One region of the Microbulbifer sp. TYP-18 genome, then DNA from elsewhere that is predicted to be linked to it. Evidence: predicted binding sites of a transcription regulator. Region 1 holds the regulator's gene; each other region holds the start of a gene.

The links. Region 1 encodes sigma-54, which starts transcription at its own class of promoters, with help from an activator protein. Its sites were predicted from a motif close to TGGCACANNNNTTGCNNT; they were not measured.
Region 2: the regulator sigma-54 is predicted to act here: its motif matches at 2,905-2,922, upstream of glnA (glutamate--ammonia ligase).
Region 3: the regulator sigma-54 is predicted to act here: its motif matches at 1,913-1,930, upstream of ABVT36_RS12145 (RtcB family protein).

Annotation. Positions count from the first base shown of each region.
Region 1 covers NZ_JBFRBC010000001.1:215,746-219,965, forward strand. Annotated here, with positions in the region: gene rapZ (RNase adapter RapZ) at 1-36, opposite strand, end outside; gene ptsN (PTS IIA-like nitrogen regulatory protein PtsN) at 139-600, opposite strand; gene raiA (ribosome-associated translation inhibitor RaiA) at 604-894, opposite strand; gene ABVT36_RS00805 (RNA polymerase factor sigma-54) at 1,503-2,945, opposite strand; gene lptB (LPS export ABC transporter ATP-binding protein) at 3,195-3,920, opposite strand; gene lptA (lipopolysaccharide transport periplasmic protein LptA) at 4,016-4,220, opposite strand, start outside.
Region 2 covers NZ_JBFRBC010000005.1:136,227-140,446, reverse strand. Annotated here, with positions in the region: gene glnL (nitrogen regulation protein NR(II)) at 1-256, opposite strand, end outside; gene ABVT36_RS07180 (DUF4124 domain-containing protein) at 531-1,214, opposite strand; gene glnA (glutamate--ammonia ligase) at 1,399-2,805, opposite strand; gene thiI (tRNA uracil 4-sulfurtransferase ThiI) at 3,147-4,220, shown strand, end outside.
Region 3 covers NZ_JBFRBC010000014.1:26,722-30,941, forward strand. Annotated here, with positions in the region: gene ABVT36_RS12145 (RtcB family protein) at 624-1,856, opposite strand; gene rtcR (RNA repair transcriptional activator RtcR) at 2,077-3,687, shown strand; tRNA gene ABVT36_RS12155 (tRNA-Met) at 4,038-4,113, shown strand.

The DNA.
Region 1 (4,220 bases):
GGAACCGGAACGACCGCTGATGATGACCACGCGCATGGGGAAATCCCTTTGTGACTGGCTTGCCGCCTCATGCAAACGGGGTATGACAGGTGGGTTTGAGCTCTGTCCCGGGCGGCAATAATTCTCACCACTGGTGCATTATGCGGCGGCAGCGCTGTCAATTGCCAGTGCGTACAGCTCGTCGCCACTCTGGGCTCGACGTAATTTGGTTCTAACCCGGCTGTCGCTGAACAGTGCCGCTATCTCGGCCAGGGTTTCCAGGTGCTGTTGCTCGGAGTTTTCCGGCACCAATAGGGCAAACAGCAGGTCGACTGGCTGGCGGTCAGCAGAGTCAAAATCCACTGCTGGGTCGGTAGTACACAGAACGCCAATGGGCCCTTCGCAACCGGGGAGGCGGCAGTGGGGAATTGCCACTCCCTCACCGATGCCGGTGGAACCCAGCCGCTCCCGGGCGATAAGCCGGTTGAACACGGTATCGGCGTCCAGTTGCGGATACTGTTCGGCGATGGCTTGGGCGATGTTCAGGAGCAGCTTTTTTTTGCTGCTTCCCGGCAGTTTGCACAGACTCAGGGTGGGTGAGAGTAATGCTTCCAGGATCATAACTTAGCGGTGCTTGCGCAACTTTTCTTTATGTTTTACCAACTGCCGGTCAAGTTTGTCGGTCAGTGCATCGATTGCAGCGTACATGTCGTCCGCTTCGGAATTGGCGAAGATTTCGGCCCCGTTCACGTGTATCAGCGCTTCGGAGCGCTGAAGCTCCCGCTCGATGGACAGGGTGATCTGGACGCTGGTGATCAAATCGTTGTGGTGGGAGAGCCGTTCCAGTTTTTCACGACAGTAATCGCGCAGAGCCGGGGTCAGTTCCAGGTGGCGGCCACTGATGTTGATCTGCATGGAATTCTCCTCAAAGAGAGTATTGCTTGCTGGCGCTAGCTCCGCCAGGGCGGCAACCCTACTAGGAAGTACGCCAAAATGGAAGGATACACTCAAAGTCGGGGGTTTGGAGATGCGCCGGGTTGATTTATCTGTCGGCGACAGATTGGTGTCTCGAATTGGTGACCCCGGGCCCGGAGCTGTAACCGGGGGTCTTGCAGCTTGGCGGGGCGGGGCGTCCTGAGACAGTGCCACCGCCGGTGGAGACCGTTGCAAGCTTTTGAAAAGTAACCGATTTCGCGTAATCGCACAGGTTTTCAAGGGCGACAATCCAGTCGATAATCTCTCAGCGATTGGGTTTCTTAGGGCCTGTTCACACTACCTGAGTTGGCCCTGTTGTGACAGAAAAGGGGCCAATCGAGGCACGAGGAGAGAAGTTTGGTTGTTCCAAATGAGCGACGAGCAACGAAGAGTGGCGCCTTTTCCGGCACAACCCGAAGGGCTGCCCCTGGTTTCGTGCCTTGCGGCGTTAGAAATTGCTTATGTGGGTCCACCACATTGCGCAATTCCTGCCCTACAGGCCACCAAATCAGTAGCAGCAGGGCCAACTCAGGTAGTGTGAACAGGCCCTAGACCAGTCTCTTGCGCTCGCTGGATGAGGGGATTCCCATGGACTCGCGGTACTTGGCCACGGTGCGGCGGGCCACCTTGACCCCGCTCTGGCCGAGTTCCTGAGCAATTTTATTGTCGGACAATGGCTTGCGGGGTGATTCGGCGTCGATCAGCTTGCGGATGATGGCGCGGATGGCTGTTGAGGATGCCTCTTCCCCGGAATCGGTGCTGACCTGATTGGAAAAGAAGTACTTGAGTTCGAAGGTGCCGCGCGGCGTCAGCATATATTTGTTGGCGGTGACCCGGGAGATGGTCGATTCATGCATGCCGATGGTTTCGGCGATATCCGCCAGGATCATGGGTTTCATCGCCTCCGGCCCCAGTTCAAAAAAATCGCGCTGCCTGTCAACGATACTGGAGGCGACCTTCAGCAGGGTTTCATTGCGGCTCCGCAGACTCTTCAGAAACCAGCGCGCTTCCTGCAGGTTGTCCCGCAGAAAGTTATTGTCGCTGGATTTGTCGGCCCGCCTGATCATGGAGGCATAGTTACCGTTGATTCTCAGTCGCGGCGTGGCTTCCGGGTTCAGTTCCACCAGCCAGCGTTGCTGTTTCCGGGTGACCACCACGTCGGGCACCAGGTACTGGGGCTGATCATTGTCAAATGCGATCCCAGGGTGCGGATTGAGGGTTTGGATCAGCCGTACGACTTCACCCAACTGGGCCTCGCTGAGGCGGGTGCGGCGGCTGAGCTGGCGAAAATCCCGCTTGCCCAGAAGCTGCAGGTGCTCGCCTACCAGGGTCTGGGCCTGTTTCAGCCAGGGGGTGTCTGCCGGTAACTGGCGCAGTTGCAGCAGCAGACACTCGCGCAGATCGCGGGCTCCGCAGCCAGCCGGGTCGAGCTGTTGCACCGTTTTCAGCACCGCCACGACATCGTCGGTGTCGACGCCCAGTGCTGCGCCCAGTTCTTCGACGCTGGAGAGCAGAAACCCGCTGGGAGAGATGCAGTCGATAAGATTTTCCGCGATGCGCTTGTCTTCCACCGAGAGGGTGGTGAGGTTCAATTGCCACAAGAGATGGCTGCGGAGATTGTCGGGGGTGGCATTGCCCTGCTCGGTGGAGAGTTCGTCCCCGGTGTCGAAGCCCCCACTGTAGCTGCCTCCGCCATAGATATCGTCCCAGCGGGTGTCCACCGGCAGCTCGCTGGGGATGTCCTGGCTCCAGTCGCCCTCTTCGGTGGTGCGCTCATCGCTGCTGTCGGTACCCCGCTCGGGCTCCCGCTGCTCCCCGGACCACTCGGAAGGCTCCTCCTGGTCCGCCTCAAGTAGTGGGTTGCTGTCGAGTATGGACTGGATTTCCTGCTGCAGGTCGGGCGTCGACAACTGCAATAGGCGAATGGCCTGTTGCAGCTGAGGGGTCATGGTCAGCTGGGTACCGAGTTTTAGCTGCAGGGACTGCTTCATACCAGGAGTCGCACACTGAGTCGGCGGAGGAATCGTCTTTAGGGAGACGAGGAAGCAGACTAAACTCCTGACTGGTCAATTACAAGCAATAACTGTGCCGCTTGGAATGGGCGAGGGAAAGGCTGGGTAAATATGGGCGCCCCAATGTAATCGGGCCGCGGCAAATCAAGCGTGAGCTACTTGATTTGCCGTGGAGGGGTTGCGGACACGCCAGATTGAGGGAAGCCAGGGAGGGCTTTCGACAACCAGCTAGATGGTAAACTCGTGACCCAGATAGACCTCCCGGACCTGCTGGTTGGCCAGTACTTCCGCCGGAGTGCCGGCGGCGATGATATGGCCCTCACTGACTATGTAGGCGGTTTCGCAGATATCCAGCGTTTCGCGTACATTGTGATCCGTGATCAAGACCCCGATACCGCGATCGCGCAGATGGCGAATTATCTGTTTGATGTCTTTGACGGAGATGGGGTCCACCCCGGCAAAGGGTTCATCCAGCAACACGAAGTCGGGATCCGTGGCCAGCGCGCGGGCTATCTCCACCCGGCGACGCTCGCCACCCGAAAGCGCCATACCCAGGCTCTTTTCGATATGGGTAATATTGAATTCCTGCATCAGTTCACGCAGTTGCTGCAGGCGGTCGGCCCTGCTCAGGTCCCGGCGTGTCTCGAGGATGGCGAGAATGTTGTCGCGCACCGTCAGGCGGCGGAACACCGATGCCTCCTGCGGCAGGTAGCCGATACCCCTGCGCGCCCGGCCGTGCATCGACAGGCGGGTGATATCCAGATTGTCGATCATCACCTGTCCGGCATCGGCCCGTACCAGGCCTGCGATCATGTAGAAGCAGGTGGTTTTACCGGCGCCATTGGGGCCCAACAGTCCCACCACCTGGGAGCTGCTGACGCTTACCGAGACGTCCTGTACAACCTTCCTTTTGTTGTACTGCTTGGCGAGGTGTAACGCTTTCAGCGTCGGCATAGTGTCTTCCACTTACTTCCCACCCGGCTCCTGCAGCGGCACCCAGGGTGCCAGGGGGAGCGGGTCGCAAATTTCTAGGGTAACAGCGCAGGGTGTTACTGGCTTTGGGCTGTATCGTCGGTGGATTGCCCGTTGTTTTGTGTTTCCGGCTTCCAGATCATCTCAACCCTGCCACCGTCGGATTGTCCCTTGGCCTGCATCTGCTCACTGTTGAGATCGTAGTCAATGCGCTCGGCGGCCAGGGTATTGCCGTCACGGTCCACATGGGCACTGCCGGTGAGGAGCAGCTCGGCGGTTTTC
Region 2 (4,220 bases), on a different contig from region 1:
GGTTGTGCAAATGCCAGCGGGCACGGCGCACCGTGTACTTTTCCCCCTGTATCAGCGCCTCCCGCAGCGCCTGAACGGCCTCGTCGGATTCGCGCACAAGGCTCTCCAGGGGCAGGCCAAAGACCCGCACTCTGGACGCAGCCAGCAGATCCTCGGCGGCGGCGTTCAGATAGCGCAGCCGCAGACACCCATCCAGTACCACTACGGCGGAGTTCAGGTTGTCTAAAAGCTGGCGCAGCTGGGAATCGTCGAGCATAGGAGAATTTCCAGGTCGCGGGCGGACCGCCCCATATGGCCACCCGCGAGTATCACTTTAAATCGAACCACCCCAAGTGCCTTTGCAAGAAACCAACCAAAATGGCGCATAGTGGCTAACGGCGGATTGTTGGGGGGCAGCGCGGCTGTGCCCGGCCACCGAACGCACCATTATGGTGCGTCGGACAAAAAAAATACAGTGCATGGTAGTGGGAGTTGATTGCCACAGCGACCGGCGGCAATCGGTAACGGCTAGCGGGGACCCCAAGCAGCGATTAGCGACCGTCTCTGCGGGATGGCTTCTTGGGCACCAGGCCCGGTGCGGCAGGGGCCTGCGGAGCCGGGGTGGCCTGAGGGGCGCCGAACTCCGGTACCTGGTCACCGGGCCGCTTGACGTAGATCATGATCGTCTGCGAGCGCGCCAGCAACTTGCCTGAGGGGTCCGTGAGCAGTGCCTGGACGCTGTGACTACCGCGCTCCAGCGCGGAGATATCCAGGCTGGTGCCGGAGGAACTGCCGCGCCAACGCTGGCCATCCACCACAGCATAGAAGCGGTGCCCCTGAGGCAGCGGCGGATCAATAGCCACCTGCAGGACAATGAAGCGCTGGCCCGGCGGGATGGTGGCACCGCTGGCGGGGCTCACTATAGTGACATTGACCGGGCCGGAGTATGCCGCGCCCGGATCGCGTTTATCCTTTGGGGAGAGCTTGCGGGTGGGGATGGGTTTCGGCAGGGAGATAGGCTGCACATTGATGGGCCCCAGCTGTACCCGCTCGGATTTACCATCCACAGGCGGGGTATCTGTGAACACCACCTCTCCATTGGGACCGACGGTTTTATAAATAGCCCCAGCTGATGTGTCCCCGCCATCACTCTCATCGAGGCCCGAACCACCGGCCAGCGCGCAACTGCAGGCTGCCGCAAGTAACCACGCGGGAAAAGATGAGAGCTTCTTCATAGACACTCCTCAGTGCGGTAATCGACCATCCCAAGGCCCCTTATTAACCCGGCAATATTGCGTTGCCGGGTTAAAAAAGCCTAGCAGGTTGTTGAAAAACGCTTTTTCAACAACCTGCTAGTTTACCTGCAAAGAAAAAGCCCGTGCCAGACGGCACGGGCTAAGGAAAAGTCTCCGAGATTCCCTAAACGGAGTAGTACATATCGAACTCCACCGGGTGGGTGGTCATGTTCAGGCGCTCTACCTCTTCGCGCTTCAGTTCGATGTAGGCGTCGATGGCATCATCGGTAAACACGCCGCCCTCGGTCAGGAAAGCGCGATCCCGGTCCAGGGCATCCAGCGCCTGCTCCAGGCTGGCAGCAACCGTGGGGAACTCCGCAACTTGCTCCGGTGGCAGATCGTACAGATCCTTGTCCGCCGCATCGCCCGGGTGGATCTTGTTCCTGACACCATCCAGGCCCGCCATCAGCAGCCCGGCGAAGGCCAGGTAGGGGTTGGCGGTGGGATCCGGAAAGCGGGTTTCGATACGCTTGCCTTTTGGCGAGGATACAAACGGAATCCGGATCGAAGCCGAGCGGTTGCGCGCGGAATAGGCCAGGATCACCGGTGCCTCGAAGCCCGGTACCAGGCGCTTGTAGGAATTGGTGGAGGCGTTGCACAGCGCATTGAGGGCGCGCGCATGCTTCACAATGCCGCCGATATAGAACAGGGCTGTTTCCGACAGGCCGGCGTAGGCATCGCCGGCAAACTGGTTCACGCCGTCCTTGCTAAAGGACTGATGTACATGCATGCCGGAGCCATTGTCGCCCACCAGGGGCTTGGGCATAAAGGTGGCGGTCTTGCCGTAGGCATGGGCCACGTTGTGTACGGCGTACTTGAGGATCTGCACTTCGTCCGCCTTCCTGGTCAGGGTGTTGGCGGCAACGCCGATTTCACACTGTCCGGCGGTGCCCACCTCGTGGTGGTGCACCTCTACCCGCAGACCCATTTGCTCCATGGCGGAACACATGGCGGCGCGCACGTCGTGCAGCGAGTCAACCGGCGGCACCGGGAAGTATCCGCCCTTGACGCCCGGGCGGTGCCCGATATTGCCCTCCGCATAGTGGTGACCGGAAGACCAAGCCGCCTCTTCGGAGTTTATCTTGTAGAAGGCGCCGCCCATTTCGGCACCCCAGGTAATGTCGTCGAAGACGAAAAACTCCGGCTCCGGACCGAACAGCACTGTGTCCCCCAGACCCGTGGATTTCAGATACTCCTCGGCCCGCAGCGCGATGGAGCGCGGGTCCCGCTCATAGCCCTGCGCAGTGATCGGATCCACGATGTTGCAGCGGATGATCACTGTGCTTTCATCGGTGAAGGGGTCCAGGAAAGCGGTTTCGTCAACCGGCAGCAGGATCATGTCGGACTCGTTGATACCCTTCCAGCCAGCAATGGAGGAGCCGTCGAACATCTTACCCTCTTCAAAGAAGTCGTCGTTGACTTCCGTCGCGGGGATGGAAACATGCTGCTCCTTGCCCTTGGTATCCGTGAAGCGCAGGTCTACCCACTTAACCTCATTCTCATTAATCAAACCGAGCGTTTTCGCTGACATTACTGTCCTCCGGGTTTTGAAAATTTGTCCGACCGCTACAGCGCTTCGACTGGCGCCGGCTCCGTAACTGTTCTAGTGTGCCTATTCCCTGTGCAGATAAGAGCAAAAAGTGTGCCAAGCTGGGGCGGAGACATAACACCTCTCTAACACCCCCGCCATCACCCACCAGCGCGCAATGATTTGGGCAGAATAGGTGCAAAGTCCACAGGCGACCACCGGCCAGCGCACCAAAATGGCGCTCTTTGTCCCACGGATGCACAAGAAGAGGGCACCGCCCGATTCCACCACTCTGGTTTATAATGGGACGCTTACCCAGTAACCGCGGTATCCGGCCAGACCCCATGCACTTTGTCGTTAAGTTTTTCCCCGAAATCACCATCAAGAGCAACCCGGTGCGCAAACGCATGTCGCGCCAGCTCAAGGACAACCTGCAGCGTTTGCTGCGGCGCCTGGACGACCGCATCCAGGTGCGCAAGGACTGGGAGAAGATCGACGTCATCGCCCCGGAAGCCGTGGCGCACCTGGGCGACCGTATAGAGGCTGTGCTCTCCCACACCCCCGGCATCGCCAACTATTCCCGCGTGCGCCAGTTCCCCCTGGGCGACCTGCAGGATATCTACCGCAAGACCCTCTCGGTGTGGGGCCCGGCCCTGAAAGACAAGACTTTCTGCGTGCGTGTCAAACGCACCGGCCAACACGACTTCAAATCCCTGGACGTGGAGCAGTATGTGGGCGGCGGCCTCAACGTGAACACAGAGGCGGCCGGGGTGAAGCTGCGCAACCCGGATATCACCGTGAAGCTGGAAATTCGCCACGACAAGCTCAACGTGGTGGAAGAGCAGCACCCCGGGCTCGGCGGCTTTCCCCTGGGCACTCAGGACCCGGTGTTATCCCTGATATCGGGCGGCTTCGACTCCACCGTAGCCAGCTACCTGACCATGAAACGCGGTATCCGCACCCATTTCCTGTTTTTCAATCTGGGGGGCCGTCAGCATGAGCTGGGGGTCAAGGAGGTAGCCTACTACCTGTGGAACAAATACGGGGCCTCCCACCGGGTGCGTTTCGTCACAGTACCTTTCGACCAGGTGGTGGCGGAGATTCTGGAGCGGGTGGACGACTCCCATATGGGCGTGATCCTCAAGCGCATGATGCTGCGGGCCGCCAGTGTCATCGCCCGGGAGCTGGAGGTGGACGCCGTGGTAACCGGCGAAGCCATCGCCCAGGTATCCAGCCAGACCCTCAAGAATCTGGCGGTGATCGACAGGGTCACCGACACACTGGTACTGCGACCGCTGGTCACCAGTGACAAATCCGACATCATCAAAACCTCCCGGGCAATTGGCACCGAAGAGTTCACCGCACAGATTCCCGAATATTGTGGCGTTATCTCCATAAAGCCCACCACCCGCGCCAAG
Region 3 (4,220 bases), on a different contig from region 1:
GTCGCATCGTGCAAACCCACGAAAGGCGACACTGCAGCCAGCTGGCCGCTTCATATGGGCCGCCAACCTGTGAAGGTTGGGTTTCCAATACTGAAAACGGCATCCGGGCCCCGGTTAGATTTCAACAAGATATTTCAGCTTGTGGGGATTCGAACCCCAGGCTCTCGCCTTTACCAGGGAGTCGTTTTTGAGACGACGGTACTTTGGCAGGAATTGAACCTGCGACAGATCGATCCAAGTCGATTGCTCTACCCAACTGAGCTACAAAGTTGATGTTTGAGGACTTATCCCATCGGTACACCCGCTGTCAGTGACAGTGGTGCCGGGCCGGTATACAGAGCCGGTTCCGCTGACTGAACAAGGCCGCCCAAACGCTGTTGTGGGAGCGGTAACCCTAGCAGGCTGTTGAAATTCGAAGAATTTCGACGCCTGCTACCGGAATATGAATGTTCCGGCAAAATCGGCGACGTCTAAGTCGTTGATTTTGGGAGAAAAGTGAAAATCACATTTTTCGCTTTTCGTGTTTTGAAACAGGCAGGATGCCTTTTTCAACAACCTGCTAGTGACTGCCCGCTCCCCCATTCCTGCTGTCTATGCCCCTGTGCCAACAGGCGGGGGGTGGATTAACCTTTGACGCAAACCACCTGCTTTAGGGTGTAAACGATTTCCACCAGATCCCTCTGTGCCGCCATAACTTTCTCGATGGGCTTGTAGGCTGAAGGGGTCTCGTCGATCACGCCGGCGTCCTTGCGGCATTCCACATCGGCGGTGGCGGCGAGGTGTTCTTCCAGTGACACCAGTTTTTTTGCCTTGGTGCGGGACATGACCCGCCCGGCACCGTGACTACAGCTACAAAAGCTCTCTTCGTTGCCCAGCCCGCGCACAATAAAAGATCTTGCGCCCATGCTACCGGGAATAATGCCCATTTCACCGGCGCGCGCCCGCACCGCGCCCTTGCGGGTCACCAGTACGTCTTTGCCGTAGTGGTGCTCTCGGGACACATAGTTGTGGTGGCAATTCACCGCTTCCTGTCGCGCGTCGAACTGCATACCCAATGCCTGGGTCACGGCACCAATCACCCGTGCCATCATTACTTCGCGGTTGATGCGGGCGAAGTTTTGCGCCCACTCCACTGCCTGCACATACTCGTCGAAGTGCTCTGTGCCCTCGGGGAAATACGCCAGGTCTCTGTCCGGCAGCTGAATATGCCAGCGCTCCATATCCCGCTTGGCCTGTTCGATAAAGTAGGTGCCGATACGGTTGCCTACGCCACGGGAACCGCTGTGCAACATCAGCCATACACTGCCGTGCTCATCCAGGCACATCTCGATAAAGTGATTGCCGGTGCCGAGCGTGCCCAGATGGTTGATGTTGTTGGTATTTTTCAACACCGGGTGCCGCTCCTTCAGCGCTTCAAACCGGGCCGCCAGGGGTGCCCAGCCAGCTGACACATCTTCCGGCACATCGGCCCAGGCGCCCTTGTCCCGCCCTCTTTTTCCCCGCAGGCCCGCGCTGCGGCCGTGGGGCACGGCGCGCTCAATCGCACTGCGCACCCCGGCCAGGTTGTCCGGCAGCTGTGCCGCGCTGAGACTGGTGCGGACCGCCATCATGCCGCAGCCGATATCCACGCCCACCGCGGCGGGGATCACCGCACCCAGGGTCGGTACCACGCTGCCGATAGTGGCGCCCTTGCCCAGATGCACGTCAGGCATAGCCGCCACCCATTTGTGAATAAACGGCATGCGTGAGATGTTGCACAGCTGCGCCTTCGCCTCCTCCTCGAAGGGCACACCCAGGGTCCAGGACTTAATGGGTACCCCACCCGCCTGCATGACCTCATACGACATGGGTGTCATGGTGTCTCTCCTTTTGATAATGCTCTGCTTGTTCATAGGTTTGGTTTGTCACTGATATAGCGAAAAGGATGCCAACCTGCGCAGTTATTTTCTGATTGACCATAACTATATGTTTTTTATGGATATTTTTTTCATATGAAATTACGTAGAGCAATTTGTAGACAGGTGATAAGTCCTATAAATATATCTTTTTTGATAGATGTCTTATATTCTGGATAGCATGAAAACAATAGCTATCAGTATTCTCGGCACCAGTAAGGACCGGCGCGGTAAGGGCGACAAGCGCTGGGACAAGTGGCGACCCAATATTTCCATGTGCCAGCACGATGACCTGTTGATCAATCGGCTGGAACTCCTGTTCGACAACCACGCTCAGGGCCTGGCAAACCAGGTTACTGAAGATATAGCGCGGGTCTCCCCGGAAACGGAGGTGGTCCACCACCGGGTGAACTTCCGCGACCCCTGGGATTTTGAAAGCGTTTATAGCAACTTACTGGATTTCGCCCGCGCCTATACCTTCGAGCCCGAATACGAGCAATACCTGGTGCATATCACCACTGGCACCCATGTGGCTCAAATCTGCCTGTACCTGCTCACGGAAGCCGGCTATTTTCCCGGGCGTTTGTTGCAGACTGCGCCGGCGCGCAATAACAGTAATCTGCCTGGGCAATACCAGGTGATCGACCTGGATTTGTCCAAGTACGACCAGATCGCCTCCCGTTTCCAAAAGGAGCACCGTGAGGGCACCAGCTACCTGAAAGGTGGAATCGAGACCAATAACCCGGCTTTTAACCGCATGATCGAACAGGTGGAGCAAGTGTCCATCCGTTCCGATGCGCCCATCCTGATCACCGGCCCCACCGGTGCGGGCAAGTCCCAGCTGGCGCGGCGAATCTTTGAGCTGCGCAAACAGCGCGGGCAGCTGGAGGGCGGTCTGGTGGCGGTTAACTGCGCTACGCTGCGGGGTGAAAATGCCATGTCGGCCCTGTTTGGCCATCGCAAGGGTGCCTTTACCGGCGCCACCACCCAGCGCCCCGGTTTGCTGATGGAAGCCGATAAAGGCTTACTGTTTCTCGATGAGATCGGCGAAATGGGGTTGGATGAGCAGGCGATGTTGCTCCGTGCACTGGAGCACAAGTGCTTTATGCCTTTTGGCGCAGACCGGGAAGTGACAAGTAACTTTCAGCTTATTGCCGGCACCAACCGGGACCTGGCCCAGCTCAGTTGCGAGGGGAAATTCCGTGCGGACCTGTTGGCACGTATCGACTTATGGACCTACCGGTTACCCTCCCTGCGCGAACGTATCGAAGACCTGGAGCCCAATATCGAGTTTGAGTTGGAGACCTTCGCAAGAAAATCCGGTTATGCTGTGTCCTTCAGCAAGGAGGCGCGGGCAGCTTACCTGCGCTTTGGTTGCTCGCCGGAAGCCACCTGGCCCGCCAATTTTCGCGATCTCAATGCCAGTATTGTCCGTATGGGCACCCTGGCTGACGGCGGTCGCATCACTACCGCCGTAGTGGAGGAGGAGATTCAGCGGCTGCGGCACAAGTGGCGAAGGCGCGATCAGTCCCCGGCGGATTTGCGGCAATGCATCGAGAGTTTGCTCGGTCCCGGGTGCTGCGAGACTATGGATTATTATGACCAGATCAAGCTCGCCGGTGTTATCCAGGTATGCCAGGCGTCCAACTCCATGGCGGAGGCCGGAAGAAAACTCTTCGGGGTGAGCCGGATTGCGAAGAAATCCAGTAACGACTCCCACCGGGTGCGTCAGTTATTGGAGAAATACGGGCTCAGGTTTGAACAGCTGTCAAAAGCCAAAACTGATGGCTGAGTGGGTTTGCGTCGGCATTCGCCCGGCAGCGGTACATCTTTGTAGCAGGTTAAGCCGATAACTTATGTAGCAAGTCAATATTGGGGAAGTTCTGAAATGACCAACTATGGTAGCGCTGGCGATTTTTATCCGCTATAGTTGCAGCGATTTTTTGGAGGAAGTTAGTGAGAAATTTACGTACGCATATAAATTCAGGTGTTGACACCGCCCCGGCCGGGCAGCGGTGGCACCTGATATGTGTGGAGATAAATCCGCGTTAACTGCCTTCTGTAACTCGGGAGGCTGCGAGCCTTTTGGAGTTGGTAGTAAAAACCCCCGCAGGTTCGCCTCCGGGGGTTTTTGTTTGTTAAGGTCCGATAGCTCATCGGGTAAGAGCGCCCGCCTCATAAGCGGGGGGAAGCAGTTCGAGTCTGCTGCGGACCACCAATTTTTAAGGACACAATGCCGACGAAAATATCCAAAACGGGACAAACCTGAGCGCATGAATCAGCGCCGCAACTGGCCCCGAGCCCAATTTTCAAGATGCTGGATAC